DNA from 4 places in the Alkalihalobacillus sp. R86527 genome. Region 4 is predicted to be linked to each of the others. Evidence: a T-box and tRNA genes for the amino acid it is inferred to sense, from the RefSeq annotation. Region 4 holds a T-box; the other regions hold tRNA genes.
The links. A T-box is a leader RNA that pairs with one kind of tRNA and senses whether it is charged. The one in region 4 lies ahead of leuS (leucine--tRNA ligase), so its partner is inferred to be a tRNA-Leu.

Region 1: it has a tRNA-Leu gene. The T-box ahead of leuS (leucine--tRNA ligase) is inferred to sense a tRNA for this amino acid. The anticodon was not compared.
Region 2: it has a tRNA-Leu gene. The T-box ahead of leuS (leucine--tRNA ligase) is inferred to sense a tRNA for this amino acid. The anticodon was not compared.
Region 3: it has a tRNA-Leu gene. The T-box ahead of leuS (leucine--tRNA ligase) is inferred to sense a tRNA for this amino acid. The anticodon was not compared.

What each region holds. Positions count from the first base shown of each region.
Region 1 is NZ_JAXHBW010000001.1:69,437-71,623, reverse strand. Features, by position in the region: rRNA gene SJY16_RS00480 (23S ribosomal RNA) at 1-265, shown strand, start outside; rRNA gene rrf (5S ribosomal RNA) at 505-621, shown strand; tRNA gene SJY16_RS00470 (tRNA-Val) at 631-706, shown strand; tRNA gene SJY16_RS00465 (tRNA-Thr) at 758-833, shown strand; tRNA gene SJY16_RS00460 (tRNA-Lys) at 850-925, shown strand; tRNA gene SJY16_RS00455 (tRNA-Leu) at 932-1,016, shown strand; tRNA gene SJY16_RS00450 (tRNA-Gly) at 1,025-1,099, shown strand; tRNA gene SJY16_RS00445 (tRNA-Arg) at 1,118-1,194, shown strand; tRNA gene SJY16_RS00440 (tRNA-Pro) at 1,212-1,288, shown strand; tRNA gene SJY16_RS00435 (tRNA-Ala) at 1,301-1,376, shown strand; rRNA gene SJY16_RS00430 (16S ribosomal RNA) at 1,544-2,187, shown strand, end outside.
Region 2 is NZ_JAXHBW010000001.1:1,764,297-1,766,483, forward strand. Features, by position in the region: gene kynU (kynureninase) at 1-1,134, opposite strand, end outside; tRNA gene SJY16_RS09100 (tRNA-Leu) at 1,276-1,360, shown strand; tRNA gene SJY16_RS09105 (tRNA-Arg) at 1,367-1,443, shown strand; tRNA gene SJY16_RS09110 (tRNA-Pro) at 1,466-1,542, shown strand; tRNA gene SJY16_RS09115 (tRNA-Met) at 1,555-1,631, shown strand; tRNA gene SJY16_RS09120 (tRNA-Tyr) at 1,646-1,730, shown strand; tRNA gene SJY16_RS09125 (tRNA-Gln) at 1,734-1,808, shown strand; tRNA gene SJY16_RS09130 (tRNA-Gly) at 1,813-1,886, shown strand; tRNA gene SJY16_RS09135 (tRNA-Arg) at 1,971-2,044, shown strand.
Region 3 is NZ_JAXHBW010000001.1:3,554,477-3,556,663, reverse strand. Features, by position in the region: tRNA gene SJY16_RS18580 (tRNA-Thr) at 1-34, shown strand, start outside; tRNA gene SJY16_RS18575 (tRNA-Tyr) at 106-190, shown strand; tRNA gene SJY16_RS18570 (tRNA-Trp) at 196-269, shown strand; tRNA gene SJY16_RS18565 (tRNA-His) at 294-369, shown strand; tRNA gene SJY16_RS18560 (tRNA-Gln) at 374-448, shown strand; tRNA gene SJY16_RS18555 (tRNA-Gly) at 457-531, shown strand; tRNA gene SJY16_RS18550 (tRNA-Cys) at 541-615, shown strand; tRNA gene SJY16_RS18545 (tRNA-Leu) at 643-732, shown strand; tRNA gene SJY16_RS18540 (tRNA-Leu) at 764-848, shown strand; gene SJY16_RS18535 (DsbA family oxidoreductase) at 1,129-1,824, shown strand; gene yvfG (protein YvfG) at 1,876-2,097, opposite strand.
Region 4 is NZ_JAXHBW010000001.1:1,090,507-1,092,693, forward strand. Features, by position in the region: gene mnmL (tRNA modification radical SAM protein MnmL/YtqA) at 1-348, opposite strand, end outside; gene SJY16_RS05520 (hypothetical protein) at 500-712, shown strand; T-box leader at 891-1,121, shown strand; gene leuS (leucine--tRNA ligase) at 1,180-2,187, shown strand, end outside.

The DNA.
Region 1 (2,187 bases), 1.0 Mb from region 4:
TTGAGAGGAGCTGTCCTTAGTACGAGAGGACCGGGATGGACACACCGCTGGTGTACCAGTTGTTCCGCCAGGAGCATAGCTGGGTAGCTACGTGTGGAAGGGATAAGTGCTGAAAGCATCTAAGCATGAAGCCCCCCTCGAGATGAGATTTCCCACAGCGTCAAGCTGGTAAGATCCCTCAGAGATGATGAGGTTGATAGGTTCGGGGTGGAAGCGTGGCGACACGTGGAGCTGACGAATACTAATCGATCGAGGGCTTAACCAAAACGAAAAGTAAAGCAGGCTTGGTCATATTCGCAGACCATTGGAGCTCTTGAACAGAAGGCGTTTTTCGCCTGAAGTGAAAGAGTGAAATGGACAAGAATATAGCCTGCGGCACTAGACATCGCGAAAAAATATTGGAATACGTTGTTGAGTGCTATCTAGTTTTCAGGGAATGAAAAGAAGTTCGACTAAGTTCCACCACGTCCTGTGGTGAACATCGAACGACTAACATCCTGTCAGTCTAGTGATGAAGGCGAAGAGGTCACACCCGTTCCCATGCCGAACACGGAAGTTAAGCTCTTCAGCGCCGATGGTAGTTGGGGGATCTCCCCCTGCAAGAGTAGGACGTCGCTAGGCTTATATAGTGGAGGATTAGCTCAGCTGGGAGAGCATCTGCCTTACAAGCAGAGGGTCGGCGGTTCGAGCCCGTCATCCTCCACCATTTATTTTTTGCCCGAAAGGGCACAAATTACAATTTAATTACATAGTTTTTGCCGGTCTAGCTCAATTGGTAGAGCAACTGACTTGTAATCAGTAGGTTGGGGGTTCAAGTCCTCTGGCCGGCACCATCTTTTCGGTAGAAGAGAGCCATTAGCTCAGTTGGTAGAGCATCTGACTTTTAATCAGAGGGTCGAAGGTTCGAGTCCTTCATGGCTCACCATTTTTTGCGGGTGTGGCGGAATTGGCAGACGCGCTAGACTTAGGATCTAGTGTCTTACGACGTGGGGGTTCGAGTCCCTTCACCCGCACCAATTCAATTGCGGAAGTAGTTCAGTGGTAGAACACCACCTTGCCAAGGTGGGGGTCGCGGGTTCGAATCCCGTCTTCCGCTCCAATATAATAATATGTTTTTGCGCCCGTAGCTCAATTGGATAGAGCGTCTGACTACGGATCAGAAGGTTAGGAGTTCGAGTCTTCTCGGGCGCGCCATTTTTAAACAACATTCTCGGGAAGTAGCTCAGCTTGGCAGAGCACTTGGTTTGGGACCAAGGGGTCGCAGGTTCAAATCCTGTCTTCCCGACCACTTATACAAAATGGGGCCTTAGCTCAGCTGGGAGAGCGCCTGCCTTGCACGCAGGAGGTCAGCGGTTCGATCCCGCTAGGCTCCACCAATTTTCTTTAAAAAAGTTGTTGACTTCGATTGAGTTAATGTGTTACATTAATAAAGTCGCTGAAAACGACATTGAAAGAAACAAATCGATCTTTGAAAACTGAACGAAACGCCATGCAAGAAATTGTTTCTACGGAAACAACAAGTTTTAAAGCTAGATTAGACTTTCTATCGGAGAGTTTGATCCTGGCTCAGGACGAACGCTGGCGGCGTGCCTAATACATGCAAGTCGAGCGGAGAAGTAGGAGCTTGCTCCTATTTCTCAGCGGCGGACGGGTGAGTAACACGTGGGCAACCTGCCCTGCAGACTGGGATAACTCCGGGAAACCGGAGCTAATACCGGGTAATACATAGCATCGCATGATGCAATGTTGAAAGTTGGCTTTCGAGCTAACACTGTAGGATGGGCCCGCGGCGCATTAGCTAGTTGGTAAGGTAATGGCTTACCAAGGCAACGATGCGTAGCCGACCTGAGAGGGTGATCGGCCACACTGGGACTGAGACACGGCCCAGACTCCTACGGGAGGCAGCAGTAGGGAATCTTCCGCAATGGACGAAAGTCTGACGGAGCAACGCCGCGTGAGTGACGAAGGCTTTCGGGTCGTAAAGCTCTGTTGTTAGGGAAGAACAAGTACCGTTCGAATAGGGCGGTACCTTGACGGTACCTAACCAGAAAGCCACGGCTAACTACGTGCCAGCAGCCGCGGTAATACGTAGGTGGCAAGCGTTGTCCGGAATTATTGGGCGTAAAGCGCGCGCAGGCGGTCTCTTAAGTCTGATGTGAAAGCCCACGGCTCAACCGTGGAGGGCCA
Region 2 (2,187 bases), 670 kb from region 4:
CTTCAACGCTTTACAAATTCTCGCTGCCTCAGGGTGTTCCAGGCAAACGTGTCCACCACGCCTAAGGTCTTCATCAGGGTTAGCTATAGTGAACCCATAGTGATGTAGTTTCAGGCTAGTTAATTCCATTAGGTATCTCGTAAGCTTTAAAGATTTTTCGCGAATTTGATGGATACCTGCTTCAGAAAATATCTCAAGTGAACCATTTAACGTAGACATACTAAAGATATGCGGTGTTCCGATTTGGAAAGCACCAGCTGATTGGGCATGTTCAAGGTCATGACTCATATCAAATTGCACATCTTTCTTTGAACCAAACCAGCCTGCAAGTCCGGGTTTAAGACCGAGGTGTTTTTCGTGTACAAAAAGACCACCCACTCCCCCAGGACCGCTGTTTAAATATTTGTATGTACACCAAACAGCGAAGTCAACACCCCAGTTGTGGAGTTCGTGTGGAACAACACCGATCGAATGAGCAAGATCAAAACCAATTATTATATTTTTCTCATGTGCTGCTTTTGTTATTTTTTTGATGTCGAGTAACTGACCGCTACGATAAAGAACAGAAGGGAGGAGGACTAAGGAAACCTCATTTGTCATCTCATTTATAATATCGTCCTCATTAATTGTGCGACCATCCGAACTAGTTACTTGAATAAGGTGTTCTTTAGGTTGGAGGCCATGTAAATCCAGTTGAGCTTTAATTGCATATATATCTGAAGGGAAGGTGAGTGAATCAGCCAGTATCTTTGTTTTAGTACCATTCGGCTTATAGAAGGTGGATAGCATCTGATGGAGGTTAGTGGTGATCGATCCAGTTGTAATGGTTTCTTCCTCTTTTGCTCCGATGAGTGGGGCAGTCATCTTCCCGAGCTCTTCTGCCATATAGAACCATGGTTGCTTTGCATCTGTCCAACCGTTTATTCCATGAGTCTTCCAATCTTCCATAGATTGTAGAAGAGCAGATTCAGCTCTTTTAGAGAGAAGACCGAGCGAATTACCGTCCATATAAATGGAATGCTCAGGTATGTAAAACTCAGTTTTGAACCGGTCAAGTGGATCGTTACTATCTAATTCTTTTGCATAATAAATGGACTGTGGTACACTCAATTTACTCAGCTCCTTTAATACCATAATCGTATGGTAAAGAATGAGAGAATGTCAACGCTTCCATAACGTGTTAAAAAAATATGAAATTTTTTCAGGATAATGATTGACTTAGATTAAGCAGCGGTGTTATTATATAAATTGTCGCCGAAACGAAAGAGACCACATGCGGGTGTGGCGGAATTGGCAGACGCGCTAGACTTAGGATCTAGTGTCTTACGACGTGGGGGTTCGAGTCCCTTCACCCGCACCAATATTTGCGCCCGTAGCTCAATTGGATAGAGCGTCTGACTACGGATCAGAAGGTTAGGGGTTCGACTCCTCTCGGGCGCACCAATACATAATTTAGTGATACTATCGGGAAGTAGCTCAGCTTGGCAGAGCACTTGGTTTGGGACCAAGGGGTCGCAGGTTCAAATCCTGTCTTCCCGACCATCACACATCAGTGGCGGTGTAGCTCAGCTGGCTAGAGCGTACGGTTCATACCCGTGAGGTCGGGGGTTCGATCCCCTCCGCCGCTACCATATAATTAAATAGTGGAGGGGTAGCGAAGTGGCTAAACGCGGCGGACTGTAAATCCGCTCCCTCAGGGTTCGGCGGTTCGAATCCGTCCCCCTCCACCATTTTGGGCTATAGCCAAGCGGTAAGGCAACGGATTTTGATTCCGTCATGCGCTGGTTCGAATCCAGCTAGCCCAGCCATTTTGCGGGTGTAGTTTAGTGGTAAAACCTCAGCCTTCCAAGCTGATGTCGTGGGTTCGATCCCCATCACCCGCTCCAATACATAAATTTATTTTGAGTCTTTTCCATCTCGGAAAAACATGGTATACTAACTTTCAGTTATTGTATCACTTATACTACCATGCGCCTTTAGCTCAGCAGGATAGAGCAACAGCCTTCTAAGCTGTGGGTCAGAGGTTCGAATCCTCTAAGGCGCATACCTCAAAACCTCTGAACGGTTTAACTGTTCAGAGGTTTTGTTTATAATAATGATAAAAAGATGAAAATTTATAAAAAACCAAAAATACGAACATTGTGAGAATTACCTTTGATATTATTAATGTTTAAAGGTGTTTGTGAG
Region 3 (2,187 bases), 2.5 Mb from region 4:
TAGGTTGGGGGTTCAAGTCCTCTGGCCGGCACCATTTTTCCTAAAAAGGTATCAATTTCTATTGTTTTTATATATATTATATATTACAATGATAATTGTCTATTTGGAGGGGTAGCGAAGTGGCTAAACGCGGCGGACTGTAAATCCGCTCCCTCAGGGTTCGGCGGTTCGAATCCGTCCCCCTCCACCATTTATAGGGGTATAGTTTAAAGGTAGAACAGAGGTCTCCAAAACCTCCGGTGTGGGTTCGATTCCTACTACCCCTGCCAATTTATTTAAAAATTTTCTTTGTGGCGGTTGTGGCGAAGTGGTTAACGCACCGGATTGTGATTCCGGCATTCGTGGGTTCAATTCCCATCAGCCGCCCCATTCTTGGGCTATAGCCAAGCGGTAAGGCAACGGATTTTGATTCCGTCATGCGCTGGTTCGAATCCAGCTAGCCCAGCCATTTTTGTTGCGGAAGTAGTTCAGTGGTAGAACACCACCTTGCCAAGGTGGGGGTCGCGGGTTCGAATCCCGTCTTCCGCTCCATTTTTTTAAGGCGGCATAGCCAAGTGGTAAGGCACGGGTCTGCAAAACCCTTACGCCCCGGTTCAAATCCGGGTGCCGCCTCCAAATTTTATATTTTCACTTAAAAGTCCTGCCGGAGTGGCGGAATTGGCAGACGCACAGGACTTAAAATCCTGCGGAGGGTGTACCTCCGTGCCGGTTCGAGCCCGGCCTCCGGCACCATTTTCTTTCCGAAATTTAAAATTGTCTTTATGCCGGTGTGGCGGAATTGGCAGACGCGCACGACTCAAAATCGTGTTCCGCGAGGAGTGTCGGTTCGAACCCGACCACCGGTACCATTACATACTTTATACAAGAACGTTCAGGATTTCTACAGGGTAGAAGTCTTTTTTTATTGTCTAAAATCATTTGTACATTATTATGAGATATCCTTTTAATGATGGTAAGAACGAGGAAAGGGCGTATGGGATTATCCATTTGATGGTATGCCGTTCAACCTGGTATAGTTTCCCTCAGCTACTGATCAATCGACCAATCTACAATGAGCTTAAGATTATCCTCGTTCACTAAATGATGATACACTGAAAGTAAATCGTTTACTATGAAAGAGTGATAATAATGAGAGTAGAAATATGGTCTGATTTTGTGTGTCCTTTTTGTTATATTGGGAAACGACGCTTAGAGAATGCTCTTCAAACATTTCCACATCGTGATCAAGTTACAATAACCTATAGAAATTTTGAGCTTGATCCAAATGCTGAGAAATCTAGTGGGAAAAGTAAGGCTGAGTTGTTAGCTAGTAAGTATAACGTTAGTCTTGAACAAGCCGAGGGTATGTGTGAGAACATGAGACAACAGGCAGAAAATGAAAAGTTAACGTTTGATTTCAAGAATATGAAGCCTACTAATTCTTTCGATGCTCATCGCCTTCTCCAGTATGCCGCAAAACAGAATGTAATGGAGCAAATGACTGAGAGACTCTTCTATGCTTATTTTACAGAAACGAAAGACATCTCGGATCATGAGACACTTTGTGAGCTTGCTGAAGAGGTAGGGCTTAACACCACTGAAGTTAGCGCTATGCTCCATTCTGAAGAGTATGCAAAAGAAGTTCGTTATGATGAGTCACTTGGAAGCCAATTAGGCATTCAAGGAGTTCCGTTCTACGTCTTTGATGAGAAGTTTGCTGTTTCTGGTGCGCAATCTCCTGAGATGTTCCAACAGGCGCTAAATAAAGCATGGGATGAGAGTAAAGGGCTTGAAGTACTCAGTAGTGATGGAGATTCATGTGCGACTGATTCCTGTGATATCTAATTGAATGATAGCAAAAAAGCTCTCTTACTAAACGTGTAAGAGAGCTTCTTATTATTCTTCTGTCTTTTCTTCTTTAATCGTCTTATAAGCAGCGTCGAGATTTCGAATTCTCCGAATGATTTCGGAATTCTTATTAAGATTGTCGTAGATCATTGAAGAGACAACTGAACGATAATAACTGTTCATCGCTTCTAGTTTTGAGAAGACATCATTATTTTTCTTTATGTATTGTCTAAAATTCTCTTCAAAAAATGGTGTTGAAAAAGGTTCCATATGTTTGCTCCTTCCTACTAGATTAGATTGATTATCATATCATTGTAGATTCTATATTAATATATTGTAGACCAAATCTAAAGAAATTAA
Region 4 (2,187 bases):
TTCATATTTTTCTCGTAGTTCGCTAACAGGAGCATATGTATTTGTGAATGCTTGGAAATATCCAAGGTATTTCGCGTCTTTCCATTTCTTTGCATGTGTTCGGTCTTTAATAGTGTTAAATTGAGTGATGAGATCATCTTGCCTGTCGCCTGCAAAATCACCAGAGCCACTAACGCTACAAAACGTGCAACCTCCATGTGCAACTTTCCCATCACGGTTTGGACAATCGAATCCTCCATCAAGAGGTACTTTGAAAACCTTATGACCGAACGTTTCACGTAAGTACTGATTAAAGGAATAGTAGCGCATATCTGTTCCAAAGTGGACGGGGAAGTTATTTGATTTCATAGATAGTGTGACTCCTCTCGCGAGCTAGGCTCGTCCCTGAATAATAATCAAATTCTATCACTTTCGTAAGTGATCTCCAACTCCTTTCAAATGTTTGGGAGTATTTAGGTTGTGGTAAAGAAGACTATACTCATAATTAAGAGGTGATCGTATGTCAGATAATGAAAAGCGTCATAAAAAAGGAGAAACGAACAATCCGGAACAGCTTCCCGATCAAGAACGAAACCAGCTTGACGAGGATGAAGCAGAGATGACCGTGGATCCTATTCCTCTTGAAGATTTGAAAGAAGAACAACAGGAAGAGAAAAATAAACCAAAATCAAAAGACGATTCTGCGAGTCAAAAGAAATATAGAGAAGGATAACGCGCCGAAGAGGTGCGTTATTTTTCGATGTGTACGGTTTGTTTTAAGTTTATGATCAGGTGATTCATAAAGACAGAAACTAAAAGGTATAAATTGCATTATGACTGTCTAAAATGATAATGTTCTTGACAATTTTCTGAAGTATTCATACAATACAAATTATATACTAAGATTGAACTTAATGATTATGATGAGGAATAGTAATAAAGGTTCTATTTGTAGAGAGTTAACGGACGGTGAAAGTTAACATAGAAACTTTATGAACTCACCTTTGAATCGGAATCCTGAAATAGAGTAGGGTGCCCCGTCCGCCTGCGTTAAGGGCCTAAAGTGAGTGCAGTTAAAGCACTAATCCGGGTGGTACCGCGGGTGATTGTGAATGTAAGATTCTCAACCTCTCGTCCCTGTTTATAGACAGGGATGGGAGGTTTTTTTATTTTAGTGATAGTTGGAAGGAGAGAGCAGCAATGTCTTTTGATCACAAAACGATAGAAAAGAAATGGCAACAGTATTGGGAACAAAACAAAACCTTTAAAACAGCTGACGAAACAGAGGGGGAAAAGGTCTACTTCCTTGATATGTTTCCGTACCCATCAGGGGCAGGACTTCATGTTGGCCATCCAGAGGGCTATACAGCTACAGATATTTTGTCACGAATGAAACGAATGCAAGGCTATAATGTTCTGCATCCGATCGGTTGGGATGCATTTGGTCTTCCGGCTGAGCAATATGCGCTTGATACAGGTAATAATCCTCGTGAGTTTACACAGCAAAATATCAACACGTTCCGTCGACAAATTAAGGAACTTGGTTTCTCTTATGATTGGGATCGAGAAGTGAATACGACAGACCCTAACTATTATAAGTGGACTCAGTGGATCTTCACAAAGCTATATGAAAAAGGTCTTGCATACGTTGACGAAGTCGCAGTGAACTGGTGTCCGGCGCTGGGTACGGTTTTAGCGAATGAAGAGGTAATCGATGGTAAAAGCGAGAGAGGCGGACACCCAGTTGTCCGCAAGCCTATGAAACAGTGGGTTCTAAAAATCACGGAATACGCTGATCGTTTGCTAGAAGATCTTGAAGAATTAGATTGGTCTGACAGCATTAAAGAAATGCAGCGCAATTGGATTGGAAAATCCGAAGGTGCAGAAGTAACATTCAATATCGACGGACATAACGAATCGATCGATGTCTTTACGACACGTCCTGACACACTATTCGGTGCGACGTATATGGTTCTTGCACCAGAGCATCCTCTTGTGGATGTTATATCTACTGATGCAGAAGTCGGTAAGGTTAAAGATTACCGCTCTAGTGTCCAAACAAAGAGTGATCTAGAGAGAACGGAACTTTCAAAAGAAAAGACAGGTGTCTTCACTGGCGCTTATGCTATCAATCCGATTAACAATGAAAAGCTACCGATCTGGGTTGCTGACTATGTTCTAATGAGCTATGGAACAGGTGCTATTATG